DNA from 3 places in the Methylophaga marina genome. Region 3 is predicted to be linked to each of the others. Evidence: riboswitches for the same ligand, from Rfam matches in the RefSeq annotation. Region 3 holds a riboswitch; each other region holds the start of a gene.
The links. A riboswitch is a leader RNA that binds a small molecule or an ion and turns the genes downstream of it on or off. The one in region 3 is predicted to bind cyclic di-GMP.

Region 1 (10,645 bases), 1.4 Mb from region 3:
GTTCAATTAAGACTGGCCAACCCGAGTAAGGCAGAACTGATTACAGGTGTTAAGCGAGATATAAAATTACTGAGCAGGGTAGATGTTGAAAAAGCATCAAAAGTCACTGTTTTAGACATATCAATGCAGAAAAATCATGATGCATTATTAAATTTGTTATCAAATAATGTTGATGTCTTTTATGCCGATCACCACAACCCCGGCGATCAAATCAGTCATCCTCGTTTAGAGGCATTGATTGATATGCATCCCAATAAATGCACAGCTTTAATTGTCAATGAGCACCTCAATCATGCCTATGAGCTCTGGGCAATCACGGCAGCTTTTGGTGATAATCTATCTAATGTTGCCGAGGAGTATGCAAAGGAACTACACCTCACTGAAACCCAGGCAATCAAACTTAAAACCTTAGGGCAGCATATTAATTACAATGGCTATGGTGCGAGTCTAGATGATTTGTTTTTTGCACCTGATGAACTCTATAGACAATGTGTAAACTATTCATCACCTTTGGATTTTATTAATGATAGTACAGAGATAATGGAGACTCTGGATTCTGGCTATAATTCAGATTTGTCTCAAGCTAAACAGCAAAAACTAAGTTATGAGAGTGATATGGTAGGGGTTATTACCTTACCTGATGATAAATGGGCGAGACGTATTAGTGGCACCTTCAGCAACTACTTGAGTAACCAGTTTCCTTCTCGAGCACATTTAATTCTTACTGAAATACCTGATTCAGGGGCTTATGTCGTTAGTATTAGAGCTCCTAAAATACGTCAAGAAGGAGCAGACTTTATTGCAGGTCAGTTCGACACAGGCGGCGGCAGAAAAGCAGCAGCAGGCATAAACTTATTACAAGAAGCAGAGCTTGCAAGACTAATTTCTACTGTTGAGGACTATTACAGTAGCAATATCAACTAATACAAAGTCATTTATACTTATAATCAAAAGACTAAAAAACGATAGGATAAATTAGCACAGATGGCTCAGGGCAGGATCAGACAATACGACGCAAAAATTAATGCCATATCAAGACTGATTGATAGCGGTATTATCCTGCTAACGTTTTTAGCTTTATTCGATATTTTCCATGCGACCTGGGATGTACTTTATATCTGGAGTCTTTTGTTCGCAATTGTATTGTTTAATTTCTTTGCTGAGTCACAGGATGCCTACCGCTCGTGGCGGGGTACGGCGTTAAGGGAAGAAGTCTCTGCCGTCATGTTTTCATGGTTTACCAGCGTTTTCATTCTGGTCATGATTGATATTTTCTTTATTCATTCTGGTACCTACCTCGATAGTTTTGTTTTCTTATGGTTTTTACTGACACCAATAGAGTTAATTTCCTGGCATGCCATTGTAAGAACGTCATTGGCCATACTTCGAGCTCGTGGTGTTAATACCAGAAATGTAGCCATTGTCGGTGAGACAACGTTAGGTAAGCGTTTGGAACGTGCATTCAACGAAATGGATTGGTCTGGGTTCAGACTGGTTGGATACTATGATGATCGTTCACAAAAACGGGTAGAAACAGAACCTAATCTGGTCGTCACAAATAAGAAAGTAGGTGATTTCAATCAACTCATTGAAGATTGTAAGGCAGGGAAGGTTGATACTGTTTACATCACCTTGGCTATGTCTGCTGAGCATAGAATCAGACATATTACTGAGCTATTAGCCGATAGTACGGCTTCTGTGTATCTTGTTCCTGACTTATTCACATTTAACTTGCTTAATTCCCGATGGGTCGATTACCAGGGAATCACCGCTATTTCAGTCTATGAAACCCCTTTTGCTGGTATCGACAGTATCCTTAAACGGCTGGAAGATATTATCCTAAGCAGCCTTATCCTGATGATGATTGCTATTCCTATGATGGTGATTGCCGCAGGGGTTAAATTGACATCGAAAGGGCCTGTGTTTTTCAAGCAAACTCGCTACGGCATGGACGGTGAAAAAATTAAGGTATGGAAATTCCGTACGATGACCGTAACAGAAGATGGAGATACCGTCACACAGGCACAAAAGAATGATAGCCGTATCACGCCATTTGGCGGTTTTTTGAGAAGAACATCATTGGATGAGTTGCCACAATTCTTTAATTCATTAGGCGGGAGCATGTCGATTGTAGGCCCACGGCCTCATGCTGTAGCACATAACGAACAATACCGCGCTCAGATTCAAGGGTATATGTTGAGACATAAAGTCAAACCAGGTATTACGGGCTTAGCCCAGATAAATGGCTTTAGGGGGAAACTGATACCTTGGACAAAATGCAGGGTCGTGTGCATTACGATTTAAAATATATCCAGAACTGGTCATTGTTATTAGATATTGAGATTATTTTCTTGACGATATTCAAAGGGTTTGTGGGTAAAAACGCCTATTGAATTCCATATTGCGTATCAGTAGTTTTACTTAGGAAAATAAACTTGTTGCCTGCCGTGAGACACGGTATTATATAACTCTATTGAAATAGAAGCATCAATCATTGATGTTAGATAACACTCGTTATCGTCATTATTTTCAATAGCAATCAGAACAATAGACATCAACGGTGATGGCTTTGTAGCAAGATCATAATCATATGATCTTACACAACGTCAGCGGGTTAGATGTTGTGTAATTAAAGCCAAACTCGCTGTGAGGCGGGGTCGGAAAGCCACAGATCTTTAAAACTTTTAAAGATGGCTGGGTTGCATTGCTTGTTTTTTCAACTTATGCATAAGGAAGTTTATTATGAAAAAAGCGATGCTATTTGTCGTAGCTATGATGTTCTCTGTTGCTGCCAACGCGGCGACATTCAACTTAACAACTTCAGACAGTGCTACTATTTTCGATAGTGGTACGAGCGCTGTTAGTGCTGCATTTGGTGATACTAATACCACTTTCTCATTGGAAGTGATTGGTGATGGTCCAGCAGCAATCGATTTTGATTTCTCGCCTGCTAGCAAGTTTTCTGCAGGGACTTTAACAATTGGCACGGAAGTGTTTGCAGTGACTCCAGATTTTACAACAATTCTGAACCTAGCTGCTGGTATCTACAGTGTCACATTTGATATTACTCCTGCATTAGGAAACATGTCATTTGGTGTTTCAGCTGTACCTGTTCCAGCTGCATTATTCTTGTTTGCCCCTGCCTTATTAGGTTTCTTAGGTATGCGTAGAAAAAATGCTGTTGCAGCGTAAGTAAGAGCTACACAAAAATAAAAAAGGGAGCATAGGCTCCCTTTTTTATTGGCATAATGCTAATTTTAATATCCTATAATCTTGAAAATTAAAACTAATTAGGCACATTGTACCAAGGTACAATAGACAGCAACCAAACCTTACTCGTAATATGAAATCATCTGAAAAAGTCAGATAGGTAATTATTAAATTAGTAATTTAATAATTGATTAAAGCCAAACTCGTCGTGAGGCGGGGTCGGAAAGCCACAGATCTTTAAAGCAAAGATGGCTGGGCTGCATTGCTTGTTTTTTCAATTTATGTGTAAGGAAATTTATTTATGAAAAAAGCGATGCTATTTGTAGTAGCTCTAATGTTCTCTGTTGCTGCTAACGCTGCCACATATAATTTATCAACAACAGATAGTGCTACTATCTTTGATAACGGTACAAGTGCTGTAAGTGCTTCATTTGGTGACACTACTACTACATTTTCACTTGAAGTGATTGGCGATGGTCCAGCAGCGATTGATTTTGATTTCTCTCCAACGTCAAAATTTACCTCAGGAACATTGACAATTGGTTCTGAGATCTTTGCTATAGCCCCTGATTTTACAACAATCTTGAATCTTGTATCAGGTATTTATACTGTATCTTTTGATGTGTTGCCTACTACCGGTAATATGTCATTTGGTGTTTCTGCAGTGCCTGTGCCAGCAGCATTATTCCTATTTGCCCCAGCTTTATTAGGCTTTTTAGGTATGCGTAGAAAAACTGCTGTTGCAGCATAGAAATAACAGTTTTAATAAAAAAGGGAGCTTATGCTCCCTTTTTTGTATTAATGGGGTAATTGGTTTTTGCTTCTGACATATAAAGTTGTACTAAGGTACAATAGACTTCAATTGAAAAAGTTTCGTATTATTTAATCAACTAGAAAAAGTCAGATAAGCGATTATCATACGATTGACGTGATAATTAATAAGCCAAACTCATCGTGAGGTGAGGGCGGAAAGCCACAGGTCTTCAATGCAGGAGATGGCTGGGTTGCATTGCTAATTTTTGCTTATACATAAGGAAAAATATAATGAAAAAAGTGATGCTATTTATTTTTGCTTTTACATTCTCTGTCGGCGTCAATGCCGCAACGTTGAATTTGTCTACAGAGGATTCTTTTTTAGCTACGCAAGTTGTTGATACTGCATCTGGTTCAACAGTATCAGGTTCGGGAGAAGTTAAGGAGCTTGGTGGAGTTGGTAAAGATAGATGGTACTCACAATACAATATAAAATCAGTCGATGCTAATACACCTGTCAAAATTGAATGGTCATTTGAGCCTCAAGCCAATCTGGAATCTGCTACCTTGGGTTTTGGTCTATTTGGTGGAGCTTACACAACGATAGATATCATTGGTAACACTAGCTTCATAGCTTTCTTAGAACAAGGCAAAGTGTATGCCCTCGATATATTCGATGCCAGCGGTAGTAAGCTAGAATACAAAGTATCAGTATCTGCAGTACCAGTACCAGCAGCATTATTCTTGTTTGCCCCAGCTTTACTAGGTTTCTTAGGGCTTAGAAGAAAATCAGCAGTTGCTGCATAAGAATTAAGATTTATATTAACAGTAAGTTACTGTGACAAATTGAAAGGGAGCAAAAGCTCCCTTTTTTTTGAAAAATAGAGTGTTAATATCAAATTTGAATGTCATTTATAGATAAGGATTTTCCCTCATGTCAAAACGCTTCATTTTCTTCTTTTTGATTCTCACTTCCCTATTTTCCTCAAGCGTCTTTGCAGACCAGCGTTATCTATTAAATTCGGGCGATATTCTAGATATTTCAGTATGGAATGAGGAAGCGTTACAAAAACAAGCCGTCGTGCTGCCAGACGGTATTATTACTTTCCCACTAGCCGGTGAAATTGTTGCTAAAGATAAAACAGTAGCTGACGTCGAAGAAGAATTAACCAAAAAACTCAGTGAATACTTAGCTGATCCTGTTGTCACAGTCTCTGTTACTAGCGTTGAAGGTAATAGGGTACACATTCTAGGCAAAGTCCTAAATCCAGGTTCGTTTGTAATGAATCAACCTCTGGATGCTATGCAAGCTTTAAGTTTAGCCGGTGGGTTATCGCCATACGCGGAAGAGAACAATATTATCGTGCTACGAAGAGCCGGCACAACTCAACAAGTCTTACCGGTTAAATTTGCTGAAATAAAAAAAGGTAAAGCTCTGAATACCAATATCACACTAGAAAGCGGTGACGTCATCATCGTACCTTAAGCAGAATAATAGCTGAGAAGCGTGTCAATGATAAAATATATTCCGCTACTGTTGCCTATGTTACTAAGCAACAATGCGTCGGCAGCTGAATGGGTATTTAATGCTCAGGCAGACCCTAAATTTAAATACGATGATAATGAATTACTTCGGGAAGATGAGTTAGATGACTTTAGCTTGAACATTGATCCAACCCTTTCACTAACTCGCTCATTAGAGAACTCGACATCTGAAATACGTCTCGGGTATAGAATTAGTCGATATCAAGACTTAAAAGAACTTGATAAAGAAAACCCATTTGCGAGTTTTAATACGACTTATGCCACCGAGCGAAGTACTTACGGACTGAAATTAGACTATGCTGAACGTGAGTCACGGGATATTGCTGAAGAGGATACGGCGGACTTTAGTAATATTTCTACAACGATTACAAAGAGTATCTCACCATCATTTAGTTACAGGCTGACGGAGCTGGACACTATAAGCACGAGTTTATCTTATCAAACGCGTAAACAATCTGATGACTCAAGCAACAGTAACTCAATTCTTGGTTCGTCATCTAACCTCACGGATAATGAAACAGCCAGTTTGAACTTAGCTTGGCAGCATCAATACACAGAAAGACTAAATGGTGGCTTATCGTTTACCTACGTTAATTATCAAGCTGAATCAGACAGGCTTGATAATCAATATGATTCTTATTCACTGGGCTTGACTAGTGAATATCAACTATCTGAGCTTTGGTCGGTCAATGGCTTGCTGGGTGCACGTTATCTGGATAGTGAAAATAGTCCGGTAATTGGTCCAGAAACATCGGATCAAAGTACAGGATTAGATTACTCAATCAGTACAACCCGAGAAGATGAGCTGAATAGTTATACTTTATCAGCAAGTAGATCGTTAACACCTTCAAGTGAGGGGGATGTTAATGAGCAAGATGCCTACACCATTACTTATCGTAGAAACTTCACAGAAAAGCTTACAGGTAACTTATCTGCGAGCTATCGTAAATATAGTAGTGCTGATGATTTAGATAGCACAGAAACAAAATATTTTGATTTTTCACCTAGTTTATCTTGGAAGTTAGATGAAGACTGGTCTCTTGTTTTTGGATACAGGTATCGAAGCGTCGATGAATCAGATGGAAAGAATGTAGATGGCAATGCGCTCACATTCAACATCGATTACAATTGGAATGGTATTCGTTTTTCTCGCTAAATCACAGCAAAGAGCAATAATAAATGGAAGAAGAAGTAAAGGGCTTAGGGGACTATCTTAATATTCTCTGGCGTAGAAAATATTGGGTTATTATTCCTGCTGTGCTGCTAGCCATAGCAACTGTAGTGGTAGTTTTTTCTTTACCTGCTACCTATAAATCTCAAGGCACAATACTGATTGAGTCACAAGAAATTCCCAATGACTTAGTCCGTTCAACAGTCACGAGTTATGCTGACCAGCGTATCGAAGTGATTAAGCAACGATTAATGACGACATCCAGAGTGATGGACATGGTCAGAAAATATGATCTTTATCGTGCTGAGCGTCAAAAAACAGCTGCCACATCAGGCATTGTCGATTTATTTAAATCTAATGTCAGTGTGGATTTGGTTCAAGCAAATGTGACTGATCCAGTTAGTGGGCGTGCAAAGCGAGCCAGTATCGCCTTTACCGTTTCATTCATGGATAAATCACCACAAAAAGCACAGCAAGTAGCGAACGAGCTTGTGACAGAGTTTCTCAATGAAAACGTCAAAGCCCGCACAGACCGTGCTGCAGAAACCAAAGACTTTCTTAAGGAGGAGGGCGATAAATTTCAAGCAAAAGTACGTGAGTTAGAAAAACAAATTGCCGAGTTTAAAGATCGTTATAGCGGTAGTCTCCCTGAATTATTACAGTACAATCTTTCGATGATACAGCGTTTGGGTGATGAACAAAGTACCAATCAAAATGAAATTTTATTATTGAAAGATCAAATCACCACATTAAGTCTACAGCTTTCTACTATTCCGATGTACTTACCCTTAGGTGTGACGGCAACTAGTGCAAATGAACCAAACACCTCTGAAGTGCGTCTGGAACAACTAAGAATTGAATACAGCACTTTATTATCAAAATACGAACCCACCCACCCAGATGTAGTCAGAGTTAAACGACAAATTGATGCATTAGAAAAAGAGCTGGGTGTTACAGGGAATGATGCTCAAATCATTCAAGCTGAATTAGACCAGGCAAAGACAGAATTAAATACGCTGAGTGAAAAATATGCCGATAATCACCCTGATATAAAAGCACAAAAAAATAAGATTGCCGGCCTGGAAAAACGCCTGGAAAACGCTGACAGTCAGCCAGCTGAAACAACGTCATCATCCGAACGATTGAATCCAGCTTATGTGCAACTTAAATCTAAGATAGACTCAACGGAAAATGAAGTCTCTCGCTTAAGAGTTCGCCAGGAAGAGATTAAAACAAAACTTGCTGAATTTGAACGCCGTGTTTCGGAAACATACCAAGTTCAGCGGGCATATGATGAGCTGACACGCGATCATGAAAACACTGTAGCCAAATATCGTGAATTACGTGCTAAGCAATTACAAGCTGAACTGGCTCAGAACTTAGAGTCAGAAAACAAAGGTGAAAGCTTTACGTTAATTGAACCTCCTGCAGTACCAACTAAGTCAGAAAAACCTAACAGGCCTAAATTACTCGTTCTTGGCTTAGGCGCATCTGTAGGTGCAGGCTTAGGCTTAGCACTTCTAGTTGAGATGTTTTTTGGTGGGGTAAGAGGGTATACACAAGTTACTCATATTGTTGGTAAATCACCACTGGTTGTTATCCCTATTATTACAACAACTCGAGAACTGGCTCGCAGAAAAACATTAAGAAACCGCTGGATCATTATTGCAATTCTGTTAGTTATCGCATCAGTGATAGCAGTACACTTTTATGTGATGAACCTCGAAGTGCTGTGGTATCGATTAATGCGAAAAGTCAGCTTGCTTTAACTGTCACCTGATTCTTCGAGTAGGAAATAAGAATGGATAGAATTCAAAAAGCCTTAGACAAAGCAAAGCAGAAGCATGCTGGGATCGAGGGTGAGCCAGAAAATACAATTGTGTCTACGGAAAATGATATAAACACTTCTTTTCCTGAAGATCCATTAGCTCCGCCTTTACAGAATATTGAATACACACAAACAAAAGTGGTTAAAACACCACCGAGTGTTCTGGAAAACAACCGGGTTATTGCCGGTCATTACAATAATCCGCAATCAGCAGTGTTCCGTATGTTGCGTACACAAGTGTTGCAAAAAATGCGGCAGAATGATTGGCAAACAATTGCCATTACCTCGCCAACAGCGGGGGAGGGTAAATCATTGGTCTCAGCTAATCTCGCCGTTGCCATTGCTATGGAACTCAATCAGACAGTGCTTTTAGTCGATATGGACTTGAGAAATCCTTCGATTGCCAGCTACTTTGGATTAAATGTGGAGGCGGGATTAAAAGAATATCTAGAAGATGATTTGTATCTTCACCATGTGCTAGTAAACCCTGGCGTAGAGAGGCTAGTTATATTACCAGGGAAGGGAAGAGCTGAAGATTCAGCCGAGTTACTATCAAGTCCAAAAATGGCATCTTTAGTGAAAGATATTAAATCGCAATACAACTCTCGATTAATTATTTTCGATGTACCGCCTTTGTTACAGACGGACGATGTTTTAATGTCTTCGAATTATTTTGACTGTACTTTACTTGTGCTGGAAGACGGGAAAAATAATGAAGAGAACATTAAAAAGTCATTACAGCTATTAGAAGGTTCACATCTTGTCGGGACTGTGCTTAACAAAGCAGAAAGACATCCAACCCATCAGAATTATTAATTCATGTATACAGAACATTTTGGTCTGAATTTCAAGCCGTTTAACCTGGTACCTGATCCTAAGTTTTTATATCTTAGCCCTGTACATAAAAAAGCCTTAACCATGCTCGAATATGGCTTAATGAGTCAGGCGGGTTTTACAGTCGTTACCGGAGAGATTGGTGCGGGTAAAACAACATTAATTCGGTCTCTGTTAAAAAAACTGGATGATGAATACCTGATCGGATTGATTAATAACACGAGTGAATCGTTCGGTGAATTGATGGAGTGGGTGCTTGATGCACTAGAAATACCATCTTCAGCCACTGATAATGCGGGTCGTTATCGTGATTATGTTGATTTTGTTGTTGAACAACATGCAAAAGGTAAAAAAATTGTTCTGATTGTAGATGAAGCTCAAAACTTATCAGTTAAGGCTTTGGAAGAGTTAAGGCTACTTTCAAACGTTAATATTGATGCAGATATCTTTATGCAGTTGGTATTAACTGGGCAGCCTGAACTCAGTGATAAACTTAATTTACCCGAGCTTGAACAGTTTGCTCAACGAATTGGCGTTGAATATCATCTAAAAGCATTGAGCTATCCAGAAACACAAAAATACATTGAACACCGAATGGAAATTGCCGGTGCAGACCATAAGATTTTTACCAATGAAGCCTGCGCTGCTATCTTCTGCTATAGCGAAGGCGTACCAAGGCGTATCAATAACCTATGTGACTTTGCTCTAGTATATGCTTTTGCTGATGATTCGAAAGAGGTCAATGTCAATACGGTAATTGATATGATTAAAGATAAACGTTCATCTACCATTATTAAAACAAAAGACAGCCAAAACCCAGATGTTAAACGTGTTCGTAGTTGGCTTCTTGAGTTATACAATGTCCATCTGGTCTGATTTCTTTCAAGTTAATTAAGATATTCTTTTGCACAAGAATATTTCTCTAAATGAGAAGTTCATCAACTATGGAGCTAGTATTAAGTGATGGATAGCGTTAGAGTTACGCATGACTCACACATATTGAGAGGTACATGTTATGTCAATCAAATATAATATATTTTTAGCAATTTTTGGCATGTTCCTGACAAGTACGCAAGTATTGGCTGATTGCATTGTAACTAATAATAATTTCAATAAATCTTCAAAGATTATTTTTGTTAACCAATACAACGGAAGTGATCAGCTCGCAAAAATATACTCCCTAGACAATGTTCGTAACCCATATGAAGCGAACAACGTGGCAGCTTTTCAGAGTATTGAAAAGGCAAAATCTTTGGCTGATACAGATAATGGTGATCTGATTTTGATAAAAGCTGGTCCCCAAT
Region 2 (10,645 bases), 1.2 Mb from region 3:
TGGTGTTTTAGTGGTTGTCTTAATGCGAATTCTGGTGGGCTTAAAGACATCCGGTACGTTTATGCCGGTTTTGATTGCCTTGGCCTTTATTCAAACAAGTCTTGTAACGGGCTTAGTCGGTTTCTTACTGATCGTGGGTACAGGCTTGTTGATTCGCTCTTATCTTTCCTATCTCAACCTGCTGCTCGTCGCCCGAATATCCGCGGTTATCATCATGGTGATAGGTATCATTGCGATATTCTCCATTCTTGCCTATAAGCTTGGCTTAACAGAAGGTATGAAAGTGACGTTCTTCCCGATGATCATTCTGGCATGGACCATTGAACGGATGTCAGTTTTATGGGAAGAAGAAGGTCCACATCAGGTAGTTATTCAAGGTGGAGGCTCTTTGTTAGTAGCTGTACTAGCCTACTTAGCAATGAATAACGAATTAATTCGTCATTTGACCTTCAATTTCCTCGGCATCCAGCTGATTTTAATGGGACTGGTATTGATGGCAGGTAATTACACCGGTTATCGCTTGCTCGAATTAAAACGCTTTAAACCTTTAACCGAGGATCACCTATGAGCCTGAATGTGCTGAATTGGCTGAAAGAGGTCAAGTCTCGGTACGTTCACCCAAACAAGCTAGCCAAGATTGGTGTGCTTGGTATGAACGAACGAAATATTGCTTACATAAGCCGTTACAACCCAAGACGTCTCTACCCGCTTGTTGATGATAAATTACAAACAAAAGAAATCGTTCTGGAAGCGGGAGTTAATGCGCCGGACCTCATAGGCACTATCACAGAACAACACCAGGTCGATGATCTGCTCGATATTATTAAAAATACTGCAGGTTTTTGTATTAAACCGGCACATGGTTCAGGAGGTAAAGGTATTTTGGTGGTGACGGGGTCAGATGATTTCGGATACCACAAAGCAAATGGGCAAATTCTTAAGCTCGCCGACCTTGAGCGTCATGTCTCTAATATCCTGGCGGGACTATTTTCGCTGGGTGGTCGAACTGATGTCGCCATCATTGAAGCGCTGATTCAGTTCGATGATTGCTTTAATGGATATACATTCGAAGGTGTGCCTGACACACGGGTGATTGTCTTCAAAGGCTTTCCTGTGATGGCCATGATGCGCTTATCCACATCTGATTCTAACGGTAAGGCGAACCTTCATCAGGGTGCTGTCGGTGTGGGTTTGGATATTGGTAATGGTAGTGCGGTGCGTGCTGTTCAATTTGACCGCCCCGTTATGCTGCATCCTGACACAGGTAGAAACCTGCTTGATCTTCAGGTGCCACATTGGGATCAATTACTGCACCTGGCTGCATCCTGTTATGAAATGTCGGGCTTGGGTTATTTAGGTACTGATATCGTTTTGGATAGAAAAAAGGCCCTATGCTACTTGAACTAAACGCCCGTCCCGGTTTGAGTATACAAGTGGCTAATGGTGTGGGTTTACTGCCACGACTCAAGAAAATTGAATCTTTAACCAATGTGAAGAAAATGACGCTTGAACAACGCATCGCGTTTTCAAAAGAGCATTTTTCTCGTCGATCATAATCAACAATTGTTTTACACTGCTGGGACATTCATGCGTTTGCTATAGGAGTGACTTATGTCATCGGTCAATAAAAGCAGTAGTCTGATTCTTGGTGTCGCTTTATTTCTCGGTCTTAGTACCCTGGGTTGGTTTCTATCTAATGCTGCAATCGAATATAAAGAATACGAACGAACAGTTACAGTAAAAGGGCTAGCTGAACAAGAGTTCACTGCAGATATCGTCATCTGGCCAATCCAGTTCACTCTGGCAAGTAATAATTTACAAGGCTTATACAATGATGTTGATAGCAATACCAACACCATTATTTCGTTTCTGACCCAACAAGGTATAAAACGTGATGATGTCACCATCAGCGCGCCAGCCATCACCGACAAATCTGCACAGCAATATGGTGGCAATCAACGTGCTGAATTTCGATATACGGCTGTACAGACCGTCACTGTATATTCAGAGGCCATTGACACCGTCAGAGAAGTGATGGGGCAACTCTCTGAACTTGGCAAGCAAGGCATTGTGTTAACTGGCAATAATTACGCGGCTCAACCAGAGTATTTATTTACACGTCTTAATTCAATTAAGCCTCAGATGATTGAAGAAGCGACACGTAAAGCCCGAGAAGTGGCAGAAAAATTTGCTCAAGACTCAGACAGCACCTTGGGTAAAATTCGTAAGGCGCGCCAAGGCCAATTCAGCATCAGTTCACGCGACAACAATAATCCACAAATAAAAAAGGTACGCGTTGTTTCTACCATAGAGTATTACTTATCTGATTAATGTCAGAACACAATAAACGACACAAGGGCCGTGGCTCAGTAAATAACATCGATGGTCGTTTTAATGAGTTTCAACGCACTGAGGTTGATGATGGCTGGTTTCATAGTGAAGTCAGTCCTCTTTCGACAGAGGTAAGTGAAGAAACACCTCGTAAAATTATCAGTCGAAACCAATCACCTGATCTACCATTTCAGCAAACGATTAACCCTTACCGTGGCTGTGAGCATGGCTGCATTTATTGTTACGCCAGACCTACCCACGCTTATCTGGGATTGTCTCCAGGCCTGGATTTTGAAACAAAACTCACGGTAAAACCCAACGCTGCTGACTTACTTCGGCATGAGTTAATGGCAAAGAATTACCAGTGCTCAATACTATCTCTTGGCGCTAACACTGATCCTTATCAGCCAATAGAACGTGATCATAAAATCACACGACAGATATTCAAGGTGATGCTCGAATTTAGCCATCCAGTTAATATTGTCACAAAGTCATCTATGATAGAACGTGATATCGACATACTTAAACAACTTGCAGAAAAACAACTGGTACATGTGCAATTGTCTATCACGACCTTGGATAAAACACTTGCCAGAAAACTTGAGCCAAGAGCCAGCAGTCCACAAAGACGCCTGCAAACGATTAGCACATTAAAGGGTAATGGCATCCCTGTTTCTGTTCTGATTGCCCCTGTCATTCCTGTTCTTACAGATACAGAGTTAGAAGCGATTATTGATGCTTCTGCAAAAGCAGGCGCTAGCAATATTGACTATATTTTTGTGAGATTACCAAGAGAAGTCAGCCCCCTCTTCAATGATTGGTTACACAGTCATTATCCAGATAAGGCTGAACATGTCATGAATCGCATTAAAGACTCCAGGAATGGCAAAACCAATGACCCACGATTTGGTTTTAGACTTGAAGGTCAGGGGTTCTATGCAGATATGATCAAAAAACGATTCAACGTCGCGGTCAAGAAATACCCCAAAAACCAATCTTCATTGGTTCTACGAACCGACTTATTTCACAAACCATCAAAGCAAATGGATTTGTTTTAGAAAAGAGCATCTTTATTAAACATAAAAAAGGGGAACCGAAGTTCCCCTTTCAATCTAACTAACAATTGTTAACTTGATTTTTGATTTCAAGTTTTATGCTGCTACTGCAGTTTTTCTACGCATGCCCAATAATCCTAATAAGGCTGGTGCGAATAAAAATAATGCAGCTGGTACAGGTACTGCAGATACTGATACATCATATTTCAAAATACTAGATGTAGCGTCGATAATATCAACAGCGTAGTACACACCAGCAGTTAAAAATGCTGTAAAGCTAAAGTCGCCAGTGATGTTGAAGTACTGTGTACTACCAGTGTAACCACCTGATGGACCTGTGATTTCACTGAATACAAGTACTGCACTATCAAGAGCAGTAAATGGGTTAAATGACCATTCAACCTTTACTGCAGTATCAGTGTCTGAGGTTAAATCGAAGCCTGAAGACCAACTGCTTGATTCACCTACAGTACCACCTGCTAAAACTGTACTGTTGTTGTTTACATCAACGCTTTGAGAAGCACCTGATGAACCAATTCCAGTCAAATTTAACGTAGCGGCATTAACACCAACCGAAAACAAAAGAGCTACAGCAAATAGCATCGCTTTTTTCATAATAAATTCCTATTTAATCTATGAAGCAATGCAACCCGGCCATCTCCAATTACATTAGAGATCCGTGGCTTTCCGACCCCGCCTCACGACGAGTTTGGCTTTATAAAAAACACATCACAAATAACTAATGATGTGACCATCTGAACTATTTCAGATGAATCGATGGTACAAATCACTGAATTTCAGAACCACACCAGTTAGTTAAATCTGGGATGTAACGCACAGCATTTGCTTGATCGCGTGATAATGATCACAAAAAAACTGTGAACTGGTTGTGAATTATTGCAAGAATTAACAATGAGACTTTCTATACACCGGGAATATGGAGTTGCACTATCAGCTTCATTGCGTTATCGCTAGATAGCAGCGAACGCATGTCACTTTACAAAAGTTAACTTTTGTAAAGAAAATACAAAACACGTTATTTTCTATCGCGTCTGGTTGGGTTAGAATTTCCTTGCTGGTAAAACCCAGCGCTCAATTTCAAAGCCAACCTTGGTGTGAGCCAAGCACGGAAAGCTACAGGTCTCAATTCTACTAATAAAAATGAGATGGCTGAGTTGCATTTTCACTTTGCGAATAAGGAAAATGGCATGAAAAAAACGTTACAAAACCTTCTCTTGGGTGGCTTCATTCTTGGAGCAATATCCACAACAGCTATGGCTGCACCTCAGCCCGTTGATTTGTCTTCATGGAAGGCAAATGGTAACGGTAACTGGGTATTACAGTCGGGTAATAATGCTGTTCAACAAGGAATCAACGGTACTCCAACCGTCTTTCACAACAATAAAAATAGCCAGGGCACGGCATTATCAGGTCAGATAACAGTAAAGACGACTGCTGACGATGATTATATCGGGTTTGTCTTAGGTTATAACAATAACGATCTAACCAACTCATCTGCTGATTATTTACTCATCGACTGGAAACAAGGAGATCAGACCTATTACGGTGCTGGTCAAAAAGGACTGGCCATCTCACAGGTCAGGGACGTATTGGGTGATAACTCTGGTGCTTGGTCTCATGATCCAAGCAAAAATGTGACCGAATTAGCCCGTGCAACTAACTTGGGCGATACAGGTTGGCTGGATAATACAACATATGACTTTGATATTACCTTTACATCCTCTTTAGTTGAAGTCTTTGTCAATGGTATAAAAGAGTTAAGTATTACTGGTGCATTCAGTAATGGGGCTTTCGGTTTTTATAACTACAGCCAGCAAAGTGTGCTTTATGCTGGAATTGAAGAAGTTGATGTACCATCTGCAGTTCCTGTTCCTGGTGCATTATTAATGTTTGCTCCTGCTCTGTTAGGCTTTATCGGCCTGCGCCGTAAAGCGAAATAATATCCAGCAATAAAAAAGCCGTGGTTCTTTACCACGGCTTTTTCACAATACTCAATATCTTGTCAGATAATTGAAGTGTCTCAGAAAATTTAAATTTCCCGAGCTAAAGCACGTTTTTTCTACGTAGACCAAGGAACCCTAACAGGGCTGGGGCTAAAAGAAAAAATGCTGCAGGAACAGGCACTTCAGAAACTGATTGCAGTGATACGTCATATTTAAAGGTGTTTCTGTTACCATTAAGCAGGTTAACAGAGGCAACTGTGCCTGCGTAAATCAAACCTGTAAATCTGAAATCACCTGAAATATCAAACAACTGAACCGGATCAACCCCATTATCAAAAGAAATAGTGGCTTCTGTCAGTGCGGCTACAGGATTAAATGACCACTCAATAATGGTTGAGGTATCTTCTGTTGTGGTCACATCGTAAGTTGAACTCCATGGCTCGTCACCGTTAGTGACGGTTCCACTACCTAACACTGTACTTCCAGTGTCTACTGATGTGGTCTGTGTGGCATTAGTTGAACCTGTTGGATTGATGGTGAGTGTCGCAGCATGGGCTGACACTGTGGTAAATAAAGCAATTGCAAATAGCATCGCTTGTTTCATATCAAATACTCCTTGATTTGTTACAAAGCAATGCAGCCCAGCCATCTCGCTCTTCATCAAGATCTGTAGCTTTCCGTCCTCGCCTCACGACGAGTTTGGCTATAACAGCCCATCACGAACGTGTTGAGCCGAACATACCCGCTATGAATGTAAATAAATACCTTACTAACGGGTACCAACAACAACTAGTTTGTTGTTGCTTCTACCCTAACATTGATAGTTCTCAAATTAAAGGGTGCACATTTCGGCTTTTCTACTTAAAGATCCGTTTGTTTGTATCAATTATGACTATCAGTGTTGCTGACTTTCAATCAATATCAACTTTTTTTGATTGTCGGACTGAAGCCAGAGCAGCACAAATAGCAGCACAATTATTTCTTGCATCTGTCATCGTGAGCTTGGGAGCCTTATTTTGCAGTATGCACTCAGAGAAATGCTCTATTTCCAGATTGAAATGATTGGCCTTTGGAATAGAGACGGTTTGTTCTTCCTCATCATTCCACCAGCTAATTGTGGCCTCTTCCGTTTCCGGTTGCCAAACGGTATGACATTTAATACCGCCTTTAGTCCCGATGATTTCATACTCGCTGCGTCTGGCATGCTCAAAACTCATTTCAAAATGAGCAAACTTACCATCCGTAAAATCAAATACACCACTCAAGCTGACATCCGCTCCACTGTCATTGAGCTTGGCCATCGCCATGGCTGCAACAGGCTCGTTATCAAACCATAGTCTTGCTGTATGAATAGCATAAGGACCAATATCCCACATGGCGCCACCACCATCGTTTATATCGCGATTGATCCTATACAGTCGAGCGGGTTTCATTGGAAAGGCAAACGCCGTTTTCATCGTGCGCACATCACCAATCTTGCCATCATCAATCAACTGTTTTACATAATCATGTTGGGGATGGAAGATATACATAAAGCCCTCCATCACCGTGACATTGTTTGCTTTCGCAGCTGCTTCAATCGCATCAATATCCGCCACCGTTAGTGCCATCGGTTTTTCAATCAACACGTGTTTACCGTGGTTTATGGCTTTCAAAGCCCATTCCGCATGCTCTTCATTCGACATGGGTAAATAGATAGCATCGATCTGTGAATGAGAAAGCAGTGCTTCAGGATCGTCCAAAGTCTCTACCTCAGTTTGTTCTGGCGCTAGTTTTTGCAAAACTTCTGCTGCAGCACCAGGACGACGACTAGCAATGGCGACCAATTTCGCATTAGCTGCTTCAACAATAGCGGGCAGTAATTTTTCGTTTACACGAGCAGCACCTAAAATTCCCCAGCGTAATTGTTTTTCAGCCATGTGTTTATATCCTTTTGATTCGAGTAAGTTACTAACATCATATCGACTCACCTTCACAATTCCAAACTGATAAAACCTCATGTTTCATAGTGTTTTTATCTCATAGCGATTGTCTTATGCTAGTTAACCTGTAAATAAAAATAATGGATTAAGGAGCAAGTATGACAATCGAAGTTGGACAGAAAATTCCCGCGGCGACACTCTCAGAATGTGTAGACTTTTCAGCAAGCAGTGGCTGCCCTGTTAACCCTCAACCACAAAATGTGCAATCACTCACAGAAGGCAAAACCATCGTTCTTTTTGGTGTACCTGGTGCATTTACTCCGCTTTGCTCTGAGGAGCATTTACCTGGTTTTATACGCCTTGCAGATGACATCAAAGCAGCAGGAGCAGATGAAATCTGGTGTATGGCCGTGAATGATGCCTTTGTCATGGGGGCGTGGGGTAGACAAGTCAACAATGAAGGTAAAGTTAGAATGTTGGCTGATGGTAGTGCTGAACTGACCAAGGCTATGGGCTTAGACCGTGACTTAACGGCCGGTGGCATGGGCGTACGCTGCTATCGTTTTGCCTGCATTCTGAAAGATGGCGAAGTGACATATATTGGTGTTGAAGGCTCGGGTGAGTTTGGTAAATCCAAAGCAGAAACCATTCTGGAAGAACTCAAAAAAGGCTAATGTCTTAGACTCTGAGTACATGGGGGAGCTCAACTCCTCCATGTACCATCATGTCATCACGCCAATGAAAAATAGTTTTAACGCCAGTGTTCTTCTACTTCACTTTCTCCACCAATAAAAATAGCGGAGGCGATATCACTGAAAATTCCGTGCTCAACAATACCGGGAATCGTATCTAAAATCATCGTCAATTCTAGACTATCCATATCCTTAAACTGCATATCCAGCACCAGACTACCACTTGCCGTGACAGCAACATTATCACCTGATGCATTTAGCCTGAGCTGCCCTTCTCCGCCCTGATGTTTTAGCTGGGTTAACACTAAACGCCATGCTTGCGGCATCACTTCAACTGGAATAGGAAAATTATCTCCAATATGTTCAACCAGTTTTGATTCATCTACTAATACAAAGAACTGATCAGCCGCAGAGGCCAATAACTTTTCATTCACCAAATCCTGACCGCGCCCTTTCAATAAGGTGAGATCCGGCGTGACCTCATCTGCACCATCAACATAGATATCTAGTGAATCAAGATCCGCTATCGATACGACAGGTAAACCCGCCTCACGTGCTTTGACTGCACTGATAGCAGAGCTACTGACAGTTTGAATATTTAATTTTTCGGCCTTACAACGCTTAGCCAGCGCTTCAATGAAAAAGTTAGCTGTCGAACCGGTTCCTAAGCCAACTACCATATTCTGCTCAACCAGATTGGCAGCATGCAGTGCCACTCGTTGTTTAGGATTAATAGCCATAGACAAACTCCTTATGCCATCATAAATAATCATCAGCTTACATAGCCAACACGTATAAAAAAACGGACAATCCTTGTGGTTGATGGTTCTTCGGTGAATTCCGTGCCCAAATATGATGCAGAAACTTGATGCCTTTCTCTATAGCTCATATCCTTAACGGCAACACTTCACTCGTTTTTCTCAAATCTCATTAAGGAAAAATAATGGCACAACTTGACTCCATTGTTGAACATATCGAATCAACTATCCATCAGAGTCTTCAGCCATACCAATTGAGCAGCATTGGTGGCGGTTGTATCAATAGCGCCTATCAACTGAAGACTGATCAACACACTTATTTCATAAAACTCAACCAACCTTCTTTGTCTTTGATGTTCGAAGCGGAAGCGCTTGGTTTACAAGAAATGGCGGCCACTAAAAGCGTGCGCGTTCCCGGCGTCATATGCCAAGGGACCACTCATGAACACAGCTATTTAGTGCTGGAATATATTTCTCTCAAAGGCTTAAGGGGTAATAGCAATATTGCGTTAGGGGAACAGTTAGCGCACATGCATAAAGTCAAGCAACCTTATTTTGGTTGGCAGATGGATAACACTATAGGCAGTACCCCTCAAATCAATGACCAAACACACGACTGGCTGACATTCTGGCGAGAGCAACGCTTGGGTCAACAACTCAAGTTTGCTGCACAAAATGGTTATTCTGGTCGAATACAATCCAGAGGTGAAAAACTGATGGATGAGCTGGATAAACTGCTCGAAAACCATCAGCCCCATCCATCCATACTACACGGTGATTTATGGGGGAAATGCGGCAGCAGATGAGAACGGGCAGCCCGTTATTTATGACCCTGCCTGCTATTACGGCGATCGTGAAACGGACTTAGCGATGACAGAATTATTCGGTGGATTTGGCCGAGATTTTTTTGCTGCTTACAATGCTATCTATCCTGTAGATTCCGGCTATTCAACGCGCAAAACCTTATATAACCTTTACCATATTCTCAATCATCTTAACTTATTCGGGGGTGGTTATATGGGCCAGGCTGAGTCAATGATTGACCAACTGCTTTCAGAAATATAACCGCTGAGATATTGGCTTTATTATATTTAATCTCATTTTTTATAATTAGTATTGAAATAAAAGAAATCAACAATGAATCAAATAAAAGTACTGTTTGTCTGTATGGGTAATATTTGTCGTTCACCTACGGCTGAGGGTGTGTTTACCAAGTTAACCGAAGATATGGGCACACGCGATCGTTTTCTCATTGATTCTGCTGGCACCCATGCTTATCACGTTGGCGAAGAACCTGATAGCCGTGCTCAACAGACCGCAAAACAGCGTGGTATCGATTTATCCTACATCCGTGCCCGTAAATTCAGCCAAGCTGATTTTGAAGAGTTTGATTACATACTGGCCATGGATACCAGTAATTATGAAATTTTAATCAACGCTTGTCCTGATGCATACAAACACAAAGTCAAAATGTTTCTGGACTATGCGCCGCAACGTGAAGAAAGCGATGTACCGGATCCCTACTACGGCGGGCAGAATGGCTTTAATCATGTGTTTGATCTTGTTGCAGACGCCTCTAAAGGATTTCATGATAGCGTCGTTAACTGATATTTATTTGTTCAGCTTAAATTCCGGCGTATTATTGCCCGGTCTCGTCATTCATAAGGATTATTGTCGTGAAATCAATTCTTCAAGGACGCCCATGGCTCCTATTTAGTTTCGCCGCACTGTTAGCTCTGCCTTACCCCGCCATGGCTGCAGAAAATGCGAAATTACTTGATTTAACCACTCACTGGGTCGGTTATGTCTCAATCTTGTTGTTTGTGGTGGCCTATGCTTTGGTTATCCTTGAAGAAGAAATCCATATGCGCAAGTCTAAGCCTGTCATGGTCGCGGCTGGCGTAATATGGGGCTTGATTGCAC
Region 3 (10,645 bases):
AAAACGTTTGATGTGGGAAAAATTACAGGTCGTGTGTCCGGAGCTGTTCATAACTTACGATTGTCTGATTGGAAACCGGTCCAGTTTGATGCCACATTAGAAACGTCTGAAGATAATCCGGGAAAACGTGTTATCAGTCAGCGTGCCGTAGATAATTTAACGCAGGTTGGCGGTGGTGCAACAGGCATGATATCCAGAAGTTTTTTACGTTTTTTTGATGACTTTTCTTACAAACGTTTAGGACTGTCTTGTTATTTACGAAATGATGTCTGTGAAATGGCTGGCATCGAAGATGCTGATCAGGGGTACTATATTGTGAAAGGTGGTGGCGGTTTACCACCATGGATTGATGTGATTGGTTATACACGAAGAGTGGACTGGGCAGATTTATTAGAGCGTATCAAAGCGGTACAAAATAGTTCTGGACCGATAATTGAGTAAGGAGAGGTTATGCAAATCATGAAATGGTTAACGGGGACGGTGTCGGGATTAATGTTGGTCTCGTGCGTGACTATAAATATCTACTTCCCAGCAGCGGCAGCTGAAAAAGCGGCAGATAGAATTATTGAAGATGTATGGGGACCAGATACAAACCCCGCTGATACGATTAAATCTGATGATCAGGATAAGCAGTCTTCAGTATCAGATGCCAAGTTGCCACTGGCAATGTCGATATTGAACTGGATGGTACCGAAAGCTGAAGCGGCGGGCGCGGATATTAATATCAATTCACCCGCTATCAATGCATTACAGTCGAATATGAAATCACGCCATGAAAGCCTGAAGCTTTTCTATAATAGTGGCGCAATAGGTTTAACTGATGATGGTTTTATTACATTGCGTGATGCTAAGTCGGTACCGTTAAAAGACCGTAATCAGTTAAACAGCTTGATTGCCGCTGAAAATAATGATCGTAAAGCGTTATATGCTGAAATCGCCAGAGCCAATGGTCATCCAGAATGGCAGAATGATATCCAGCAAACATTTGCACAACGTTGGATTAGTAATGCTGCTAATGGCTGGTGGTATCAACAAGGCGGCAGCTGGAAACAAAAATAATTACATCAGATTGATTATAATAACGATATCCAGTGGTGTGAAAACACCACTGGATTTTTATTTTTCAGAGATAAGAGATAACAATGGCAAGACGTAGCCGCAGACAAAGAATACCGCAAGAGCTTGTGACAGCAGAGATTGAGTCATTATCACATGATGGCAGGGGAATTGCTCGCATCGAAGGCAAAACTGTTTTTGTAGATGGCGCATTAGCCGGAGAAAAAGTGAACTTTCAATATAGTCGGGTTCATAAAAAATATGATGAAGCGCGCACGGTAGAAGTCTTGTCTGCTGCTGATGATCGGGTAGAGGCAAAATGTCAGCATTTTAGTATTTGTGGCGGCTGTAGTTTGATGCATATGTCACCTGAAGCACAGTTGGCTCATAAACAGGCCACATTGGCTGAACACTTTACTCATTTTGGTAACTTAAGCCCTGAACAGTGGTTGGAACCTTTAACCGGTCCATTATGGGGATATCGTCGTAAAGCACGCCTCGGCGTTAAATACGTCGCTAAAAAAGAACAAGTTTTAGTGGGCTTTAGGGAAAAGTCATCGCCGTACATTGCCATGCTTGAACAATGTGAAGTGTTAGATCCACGTGTGGGTCATCGTTTAACGGATTTAGCTTCATTAATTGGTGGATTGGAAGCCTATAACCGCATCGCTCAGATTGAAGTGGCAATGGATGATGAACATGTCGCATTGGTGTTTCGTAATCTGGATGAATTATCCGAGACTGATAAAAATGCATTGATTAGCTTTGGACAAAACAATAATTTATGGATTTATCAGCAACCAGGTGGGCCGGATACCGTGTCTTTATTATGGCCTGAGTCTGCTCAGCTTAGTTACGCACCAGAGCCGGGGTTGAACTTACAGTTTGACCCGAGTGACTTTACGCAGGTGAATGCGGGTATTAACGAAAAAATGATTCAAAGGGCCATGACGCTGCTGGATGTTCAGGATGGAGATCGTATTCTTGATTTGTTCTGCGGGCTCGGCAACTTTACTTTGCCTTTAGCTAAACGGGTGACAGAGGTCGTTGGCGTTGAAGGTGATGCTGCACTGGTACAACACGCAAAAAATAATGCCGCACTTAATGCCTTATCTAATGCCGAGTTTGAGCAAGCGGATCTCACCCAAACAGAATTGAAAGATTATCCTTGGGCACAAAAAGGGTTTAATAAGATTTTACTGGATCCTCCCAGAAGTGGGGCATTTGAAGTGTTGCATCAATTAGCTGCGTTAGGTGCTGAGCGATTGGTATATGTCTCATGTAATCCTGCAACGCTAGCACGTGATGCTGGCGAACTGGTGAACCAGCATGGCTACATTATGGAATCGGCAGGCATTATGGATATGTTCCCACATACCACCCATGTCGAGTCTATTGCTGTATTTGTAAAAAAACGTTAAAAAAGATTAAAAACTGTACCAAAGTACAATTGTTCCGACATAGATATCCTCATATTATGCAATCGTCCGGAATAAGTTGAGTCGGACTTATTTATCCGTTAACAGTGAAGTTATCGGACAAGTAGAGTCGTAATAAGCTGATTTATTTTACTTTTTAGTACCAAAGTACAATTGTTTGGCACATTACAACTCACTAATATCTATCTTGCAGATAGTGATTGCATAATAAACAGATAAGCCAACCTTGGTGTGAGCCATGTGACGGAAAGCCACGGGTCTTTTTTTAAAGATGGCCGGGCTGCATAGTAAACAAGGATAATTCTATGAAATTTTACAAATCGGCTATTTTAGTAGCTGCTATGTTGCTAGGTTTTTCAAGTGTTGCTTCAGCAACATTTTTCCATGGTCACCACCACCATCATGGTGGTTGTGGGGACGATTCATCTTTATGTGATAACCCTGAAACATACTCAGAAACATTTACTGCCTCAGTATCGAACTATTATGAGTTTGGTTATATGGATTTCGATGCTATCACTGACCCTGCAGATTTAGACATTACATCTGCCACACTAAAAATTTCGACAAATGCAAATGGTTGGTGGGATGATTTATATGCTTATACTGATAACTGGTATGGTACTGGTTTGAGCTACTTAGGTTCTCTGGATGGCGGTGTTGAAATGTTCAGCCTAAGCTCAGACTTATTTGACGAAATCCTTGCTGGCATCTCATTCAAGGCTTGGTTTTCAAAATGGAGCGAAGACGTTTTCTGGGCTGAGTTAACAGTGAATGGCGAATATTGCCCACCTGTTAGCGAAGTACCTGTTCCTGCTGCTGTATGGTTACTAGGTTCTGGTTTGATGGGTATGACAGCAATGCGCAGACGTAAAAAAACTGCCTAAGCTAAGACAGAATACCGTATGATAAAAGCCGCGATTCCATCGCGGCTTTTTTTATGGCTGAACAACTCAAAAATAAACTTCATATTCCTGCAGTGAAGGAAATCGGCTCTCTGATTCATTCAGTGTGGCCTGATTTTGCTGTAACGGATTTTATTGAGACTGCATCTCTCAAACTAGATGAGCTGGAGCTCAAGGCGCGTGCAGATTATCTTGCGAAGAGTTTGCATGTTTATCTACCTCACGATTATGTTGATGCAATAAATATCTTATTAGAGGCGGCTGAGTCTCTTAGAGATGAACATTTTTCTGGGTGGGCACATTACCTAGCCTGGCCATTAATTGATTATGTTGCTTTATATGGTCTGGAGCATCGCAACGTTTCTTTTGCTGCACTCGAAAAACTCACTTCATTATTTACAGCTGAGTTTGCTATTCGTTTTTTTCTGAAGGCTCACTTTGATGAAACCTATCAGCAAATGCTGTTATGGGCTGAACATGATGATGAACATGTACGAAGATTAGCTTCTGAAGGCATTCGCCCGCGTTTACCCTGGGCACCGCAACTCGCTGAACTACGTCATGATCCCGCTCTTATATGGCCGCTTCTTGAGAAGTTAAAAAGTGATTCGAGTCTATATGTGAGACGGTCTGTGGCTAATAACATCAATGATATGAGTAAAGATCATCCTCAAATGGTTATTGATGTCTGTTCTCAATGGCAAAAAAATGCTTCTGATAATACGAGTTGGGTGATTCGCCATGCGATGAGAAGTCTCGTTAAACAAGGTATAACAGATGTCTATCCGCTTTTAGGTTTTAGTCACTCGGTTAACATTGAACAAGCACAGCTTCGGCTTTCTCAGTCAGTATTACAGCTTGGAGAAACACTCGTGCTGGAATTGGGAATGCTGAGCAAACAGATTCAATACCTTGTATTAGATTACAAAATTCGCTTTGTTGGTGCGGGAGGGAAAATAAGCAGAGAAAAAGTATTTAAATGGAAAAATATTCATTTAAGTGAAGGACAATATCTTCAGTTGGAAAAACGACATAGCTTGAAGAAGATTTCGACAAGACAATATTACCCGGGCACACATGAGGTTGAGTGTTTATTAAACGGCCAGTGTGTTGCCCGGGCAAGTTTTGAGTTATTGATGCCTTAACTGGATTAGGACATGATTAGGCCGTAAGCAACAAGTGCTAGCCATGCAACAGACATCACGCAGATTAATGCGGCAAAGTTATCGTGAATATAGTGTTCGATTTTTTCCATAATAGTTCTCCCCTCTGAAAATAGTCTGCTGTCTAAACAGCGTGAGGTTATTATTTATCTACTGTGGATATCGGGCATTGACCTAGATCAAAAATCAATCACTTGCTGAATCGATGCTAATTTATAGGCATAAAAAAAGCCAGTCTAAGACTGGCCTTTTAATAATACGCTGATTGGCTTAGTTGTGATAAAGGCCGTAAGCAATGAGTAGCAGCCAAAATGCAGTAAAGCCCAGAATAATATGTGGAAACTTTTCTATCAGCAATTTATCGATTTTTTTAACATGTTTTTTTCTCGTAGTTCAATAGGTTATACAATTTTAAACTTATTATTATGGCGCTAAAGATAGCAGTTATTTGGCTTTTATGCCAGCTTGTCATCAGCAATATGATAATGCGGATCTTCCATCACATTGACTTCAATCAGATCCGCTGCATTGTTCAGTAATTGTTTACATTCTTCACTTAAATGCCTTAAATGCAGTGTTTTCCCAGCTTTGATATAACGATCTGCCAACGAATCAATAGCTTCAATAGCGGAATGGTCATAAACCCGCGAGTTTTTGAAATCTAGAATGACGTCATCCGCATCATCATTTTTCGGATCAAATAAATCATTAAAGTTACGCACCGAACTAAAGAATAACGGTCCGTTTAACTCATGAACAATAGAGCCTTGTTCATTTTTATAACTTTTCAGATAGATATGTTTGGCATGTTGCCAAGCGAAAACCAACGCAGACATGATGATACCGGTAATCACGGCGATAGCCAGATCAGTAAAGACAGTAATCACGGCGACGGAAATACCGATAATGGCATCCGGTAATGGAATACGGCCCAGTAAGCGAAAACTCGCCCATTCGAAGGTACCCAGTACCACCATAAACATCACGCCCGTTAAAGCCGCAATAGGGATGATTTCAATCAGTGGTGATGCAAATAAAATAAAACAAAGTAAGAATAAGGCTGCCGAGATACCAGATAATCTACCGCGTCCACCCGAGTTAATATTGATCATACTTTGACCAATCATGGCACAACCGCCCATGCCGCCAAAAAAGCCTGTTACGGTGTTAGCTACACCTTGACCAATACATTCTTTATTTGGGCGGCCTGTTGTTTCTGTGATTTCATCAATGAGAGTGAGGGTTAGTAAGGACTCTGTTAAACCAATAAACGCTAAGATAAAGGAGTAGGGCGCGATAATCAGTAATGTTTCCAGATTGAAGGGAACCATCGGAATACTGAACTCTGGAAGACCGCCGGCAATAGAAGCAATATCACCTACATTACGAATATCAAGATGCAGGCCAATTGCCACTAGAGTAACGACAATAATAGCGGCCAAAGAGGATGGGAAAGCTTTAGTTAACTTAGGCAAGAAATAGCTAATCGCCATGGTTAAAGCGACCAGACCTAACATCCACCATAATGGCTCACCTGATAGCCATTGTTCCTCACCATTTTCACCAGTGACTTTAAAGGCTTTGAGTTGGGCCAGAAAGATGACCATGGCCAGACCATTTACAAACCCCAACATAACCGGAAGTGGGACAATACGAATAAATTTACCCAACCGGAATACCCCAGCCAGGATTTGCAGAATGCCCATTAACACGACAGTGGCAAATAAATATTCCACACCGTGTTGTGCCACCAATGCCACCATAACAACCGCTAACGCGCCTGTCGCACCTGAAATCATACCTGGCCGGCCACCAATCGCCGCGGTGATAAGTCCGACAAGAAATGCGGCATATAAACCGACTAAAGGCTCAACACCAGCCACAAAGGCAAAAGCCACCGCTTCTGGCACAAGCGCTAAGGCAACAGTCAGTCCAGATAACACATCATTCTTTATGTTTTGTGGGCGTTTCAGTAACAGATTAAACATAGGATCCCTTTATAAACCAAACCGAGCTATGACTCATACACACCATGCATAGCAAGGTGCTAGCAGTAATTTATTTTGATTTTGACTGAGTCATGAGAGGTAAGCCTTCGATGGGAAAGGCTTGAAAAGGCGACAATTATCGCTGAAACACGGCATTAAGTCTAGTTATCCCTTGAATTTACTCCTTTAATAACAAAGATATAAGCTCGCCTTGTTCATGTGGATATGATTAAAAATAATACTTGCTGAAATGGAATAAATTCTCTATATTTTCTCTTCTCAATATTTTCTCTAAAAGGAAGAGATGATGCTGACCGAACGTGAACAAGATACATTGAATTTTATTCGTCAATACATAGATGAACAGGGACGTTCACCGCTGGTTTCTGAGATTGCCAAGGGCTTAGGGATAAAGTCTCAAGGCACAACCCATCGTTATATCCAGGCATTGGTGGATGCCGGACTTCTAGAGCGACATGTCGGAAGAACACGAGGACTGCACTTAACCGAGCAGCCTGACCCTGCTCCGCTGACATCCGTCACTTTGCCAGTAAAAGGAAAAATCGCCGCTGGCCGCTTAGTGGAAGCCATTGCTGATGAGTCTGAAATTGATTTGAGCGATATGTTTACTGGAAAGGGACGGTTTGTACTGAAAGTAAACGGTGACTCGATGATTGATAAGGCCATTATGTCGGGCGATTATGTCGTGGTGCAATCCCAGCCAACAGCACGTCATGGCGATATTGTTGTTGCTTTGGTGGATGGGTTTGATGCCACCCTGAAAACGCTGTTAATTAATAACGATGGCACCGTGACATTAATGCCTGCTAATGCTAATTATGAACCTGTCACCTTGCCTGCCAGTCGTGTACGGGTCCAAGGTGTAGTGGTCGGTCAGTTACGTACCTATCCTTAAATAATGACTATTGATGCCTTATCACCATGGCCACGCATGATCGCCTTAGTGGATATGGATTGTTTTTTTGCCCAAGTAGAGCAGATGGATAATGCTGATTGGTTCAAAAAGCCGGTAGCCGTAACCAATGGTCTTCAGGGAACGACGATTATTACCTGTTCCTATGAAGCCAGAGCATTTGGCGTACATACCGGAATGCGTTTGAAACAGGCCAGACAGTTATGTCCTGGCCTGATCCATGCGCCTTCACGGCCATATCGCTATGCTGAGTTATCAACACGCATCATGGAAGGCTTAATCGACATTACGCCGGATGTGGAAGTGTTCAGCGTAGACGAAGCTTTTTTGGATTTGACGCGTTGTCAGACTTTATACAAAGGCGCAATGAATATTGCTTATCTCATTAAGAGAAGAGTCTGGCAGGTTTCAGGTTTACGCTGTTCTGTTGGAGTGAGTGGAGACAAAACTACAGCTAAATTCGCTGCCAAAAAGGAAAAGCCTGATGGCATGACCGTGATTCATCCGGAAGAGGCTGCTGACGTGCTGGCTCCCGAACCTGTCACGGCGCTGAGTGGGATTAATAAGGGGATTGGTCGTTTTTTAGCGCATTATGGAGTGGAACGCTGTGGTGAAATGAAAAACATACCGATGAGCCTGTTATCAAAACGGTTTGGTCATTTAGGTCGGCGTATATGGCTCATGGCACAAGGACAAGATCCGGAGCGCCTGACGTTTAATGTGAAAGCACCTAAAACCATTGGTCATGGCAAGGTACTCCCGCCTGGCACCCATCAAAAAAATACGGTCTTGATCTATTTACAGCATATGGCAGAGAAAGTGGCAGCCAGGATGCGTTGTTTTCATTATCAGGCTGAGTGTTTTTTTATTGGTTTAAAAACAGAGCGCGGATGGCTTAAAACCAAAGCCCATGCAGGTATCTATACCGATGATGGACACGTCATTTATCAGTTATGTAAAGCGTTTGTTGATTTTTATTGGGCGGGACAAGGTGTTTGGCAGGTACAGGTGACAGCCTTATCACCTCAACAAGGAAAACAATTAGATTTATTCGAGCAACCTGATATACAAAGAGAACATATCAACCAGACCGTTGATAAAGTCAATTACCGGTATGGTGAGCTGACTTTGGCGCCTGCCAGACTTTTACAGAAGTCTACTATGCCCAATGTTATTGCACCCGCCTGGAAACCCAAAGGACATCGAAAAACCATATAAAAAAGCCGGCGGGGAAGCCGGCTTTTTGAAGAGCGAATCAGTGTTTACTTTTTAGCATGATCACGCTGGTAGTAGTAGTTGGTCGCTTCAACAAAGCCATCAATACTACCGCAGTCAAAACGGTGACCTTTAAATTTGAGTGCCAAAACGCGTTTTTCTTTTGCCAGAGTACGGATAGCATCAGTGATTTGTACTTCACCATTGGCACCAGGCGCTGTTTTTTCAATGTATTCAAAGATATCAGGCGTTAATACGTAACGACCAATAATACCTAGCTGACTTGGCGCATCTTCAGGTTTTGGTTTTTCTACCATGTCATCGACTTCAAATAGACCATCTTCGATTTCACGGCCAGAGATGACACCGTAGCTGCTGATGTTATCGCCGGGTACTTCTTCAATAGCAATAACACTACAGTTATATTTTTCGTAGACTTCAACCAATTGGCCTAATGCACGTTTGCTTACATCTTCATCTGTACGAGCGCACAAGTCGTCAGCCAGGATAACGGCAAATGGTTCGTCACCGATAATAGGTTGACCAGTTAGAATCGCATGACCCAAACCGAGCATTTCACGTTGTCTCATAAAGATGAAGTTACAGGTATCCATCACTTCACGAATATCTTCCAGGTGTTTCTCTTTACTCGTACCACGGATTTGGTGTTCTAATTCGTAACTGGTGTCGAAATGATCAGCAATTGCACGTTTACCTCGACCAGTGATGAAACCTACTTCAGTGACGCCAGCCTCAATGGCTTCTTCGACACCATATTGAATAAGAGGCTTGTTAACGACAGGTAACATCTCTTTAGGCATGGCTTTGGTGGCTGGCAGGAATCGTGTGCCATAACCAGCTACAGGGAAAAGACATTTACGAATTTTTTTACTGATTGCATTCATTAATCCTTATTTTTTATATAGCTTAGCTAAATGGTATGAAAGTCTGATGACAATACCTTAGCCATTTGTAATCCATAGTACTTGGTATGGCGCAACTGTAATCATGTCAGATGAACCATCTAGAATAACACCACTTATCAGGTCCCACCATCGGTCTGTAACAACCAGATTGAGGTTGGCAATACGAAGTGGTTGTTCGGTATCGCTTATATTGTAAATGCAGAAGATACTTTGTCTTCTGTCCATACTTTGTCGCCAAAACCCAAACAGTTTTTCACCAAGGTGCAGTGTAAACTGAGTGGCATTCGGATGAAAAGCCCGCTGTTGTTTTCTTAGATGTATCAGCTTCTTAAGTAATTCTGAAACTTGTGCATGTTGAGATGATGGCGTTGATAATTCGCTCATCAAGGAAGCTTCATCCCATTCATGACGATTAATCGAACGGTTTTGTTCCGTGTGTTCCAGCTTTTCTAAATCATTACTGGTAGCGAGCAAGCTATGAATATAAATGCCAGGAATACCTTCTAAAGCCAGCATGATGGCGTGAGCACAGATAAAACGGTCAATATTCCACTCATCTTTACCCGATGTTGTGCCTTGAAGTGCATCAAACAGTGAGATATTGATTTCATAAGGTTTTTTCACACCATTTTCGCCTTCCCGCCAGGAAATACGCCCACCAAATTGCTGCATAGTACTGATTAAAGAAGCAATCTCAGCTTCACTTAATAAGCCTTCAGCCGGCCTCAGGCCTATGCCGTCATGCGAAGCAATAAAGTTAAAGTATGCTGTCCCATGTTGTGCTGGCGGCATGCTCATCAACCACTGTTTTAAATAAAAACAGTCTCCTGTGACTAGCGTATTGACCAAAAGAGGCGGCAGCGAAAAATTGTAGATACAGTGAGCTTCATTAGCATTACCAAAATAACTCAGGTTTTCTCTGTTTGGGATATTGGTTTCAGTGATAATGATGGCATTTGGATCCACGTGTTGAATCAAACTTCGCATCAACCTGACTACTTCGTGTGTTTCTGGAAGAT

Region 1: another riboswitch for cyclic di-GMP. It lies ahead of QUE24_RS11715 (hypothetical protein); the one in region 3 lies ahead of QUE24_RS02855 (VPLPA-CTERM sorting domain-containing protein).
Region 2: another riboswitch for cyclic di-GMP. It lies ahead of QUE24_RS12750 (hypothetical protein); the one in region 3 lies ahead of QUE24_RS02855 (VPLPA-CTERM sorting domain-containing protein).

What each region holds. Positions count from the first base shown of each region.
Region 1 covers NZ_AP027741.1:2,275,712-2,286,356, forward strand. Annotated here, with positions in the region: gene QUE24_RS11695 (DHH family phosphoesterase) at 1-924, shown strand, start outside; gene QUE24_RS11700 (undecaprenyl-phosphate glucose phosphotransferase) at 985-2,304, shown strand; gene QUE24_RS11705 (sugar transferase) at 2,277-2,393, shown strand; cyclic di-GMP riboswitch class I at 2,625-2,707, shown strand; gene QUE24_RS11710 (hypothetical protein) at 2,743-3,192, shown strand; cyclic di-GMP riboswitch class I at 3,397-3,475, shown strand; gene QUE24_RS11715 (hypothetical protein) at 3,512-3,961, shown strand; cyclic di-GMP riboswitch class I at 4,143-4,222, shown strand; gene QUE24_RS11720 (hypothetical protein) at 4,255-4,770, shown strand; gene QUE24_RS11725 (polysaccharide biosynthesis/export family protein) at 4,898-5,449, shown strand; gene QUE24_RS11730 (porin family protein) at 5,477-6,664, shown strand; gene QUE24_RS11735 (Wzz/FepE/Etk N-terminal domain-containing protein) at 6,688-8,448, shown strand; gene QUE24_RS11740 (CpsD/CapB family tyrosine-protein kinase) at 8,481-9,323, shown strand; gene QUE24_RS11745 (ExeA family protein) at 9,327-10,217, shown strand; gene QUE24_RS11750 (hypothetical protein) at 10,357-10,645, shown strand, end outside.
Region 2 covers NZ_AP027741.1:2,491,772-2,502,416, reverse strand. Annotated here, with positions in the region: gene QUE24_RS12770 (inactive transglutaminase family protein) at 1-568, shown strand, start outside; partial or broken gene QUE24_RS12765 (alpha-L-glutamate ligase-like protein) at 565-1,556, shown strand; gene QUE24_RS12760 (SIMPL domain-containing protein) at 1,612-2,331, shown strand; gene QUE24_RS12755 (PA0069 family radical SAM protein) at 2,331-3,389, shown strand; gene QUE24_RS12750 (hypothetical protein) at 3,483-4,001, opposite strand; cyclic di-GMP riboswitch class I at 4,028-4,110, opposite strand; cyclic di-GMP riboswitch class I at 4,480-4,569, shown strand; gene QUE24_RS12745 (PEP-CTERM sorting domain-containing protein) at 4,595-5,347, shown strand; gene QUE24_RS12740 (hypothetical protein) at 5,451-5,954, opposite strand; cyclic di-GMP riboswitch class I at 5,983-6,064, opposite strand; gene QUE24_RS12735 (Gfo/Idh/MocA family protein) at 6,262-7,269, opposite strand; gene QUE24_RS12730 (peroxiredoxin) at 7,431-7,946, shown strand; gene rpiA (ribose-5-phosphate isomerase RpiA) at 8,024-8,704, opposite strand; partial or broken gene QUE24_RS12720 (fructosamine kinase family protein) at 8,908-9,787, shown strand; gene QUE24_RS12710 (low molecular weight protein-tyrosine-phosphatase) at 9,860-10,330, shown strand; partial or broken gene nhaD (sodium:proton antiporter NhaD) at 10,474-10,645, shown strand, end outside.
Region 3 covers NZ_AP027741.1:570,864-581,508, reverse strand. Annotated here, with positions in the region: gene QUE24_RS02870 (translocation/assembly module TamB domain-containing protein) at 1-441, shown strand, start outside; gene QUE24_RS02865 (YdbL family probable chaperone protein) at 451-1,059, shown strand; gene rlmD (23S rRNA (uracil(1939)-C(5))-methyltransferase RlmD) at 1,143-2,477, shown strand; cyclic di-GMP riboswitch class I at 2,705-2,783, shown strand; gene QUE24_RS02855 (VPLPA-CTERM sorting domain-containing protein) at 2,801-3,382, shown strand; gene QUE24_RS02850 (DNA alkylation repair protein) at 3,436-4,545, shown strand; gene QUE24_RS02845 (SulP family inorganic anion transporter) at 5,019-6,551, opposite strand; gene lexA (transcriptional repressor LexA) at 6,856-7,467, shown strand; gene QUE24_RS02835 (DNA polymerase Y family protein) at 7,471-8,703, shown strand; gene galU (UTP--glucose-1-phosphate uridylyltransferase GalU) at 8,748-9,605, opposite strand; gene QUE24_RS02825 (sugar phosphorylase) at 9,663-10,645, opposite strand, start outside.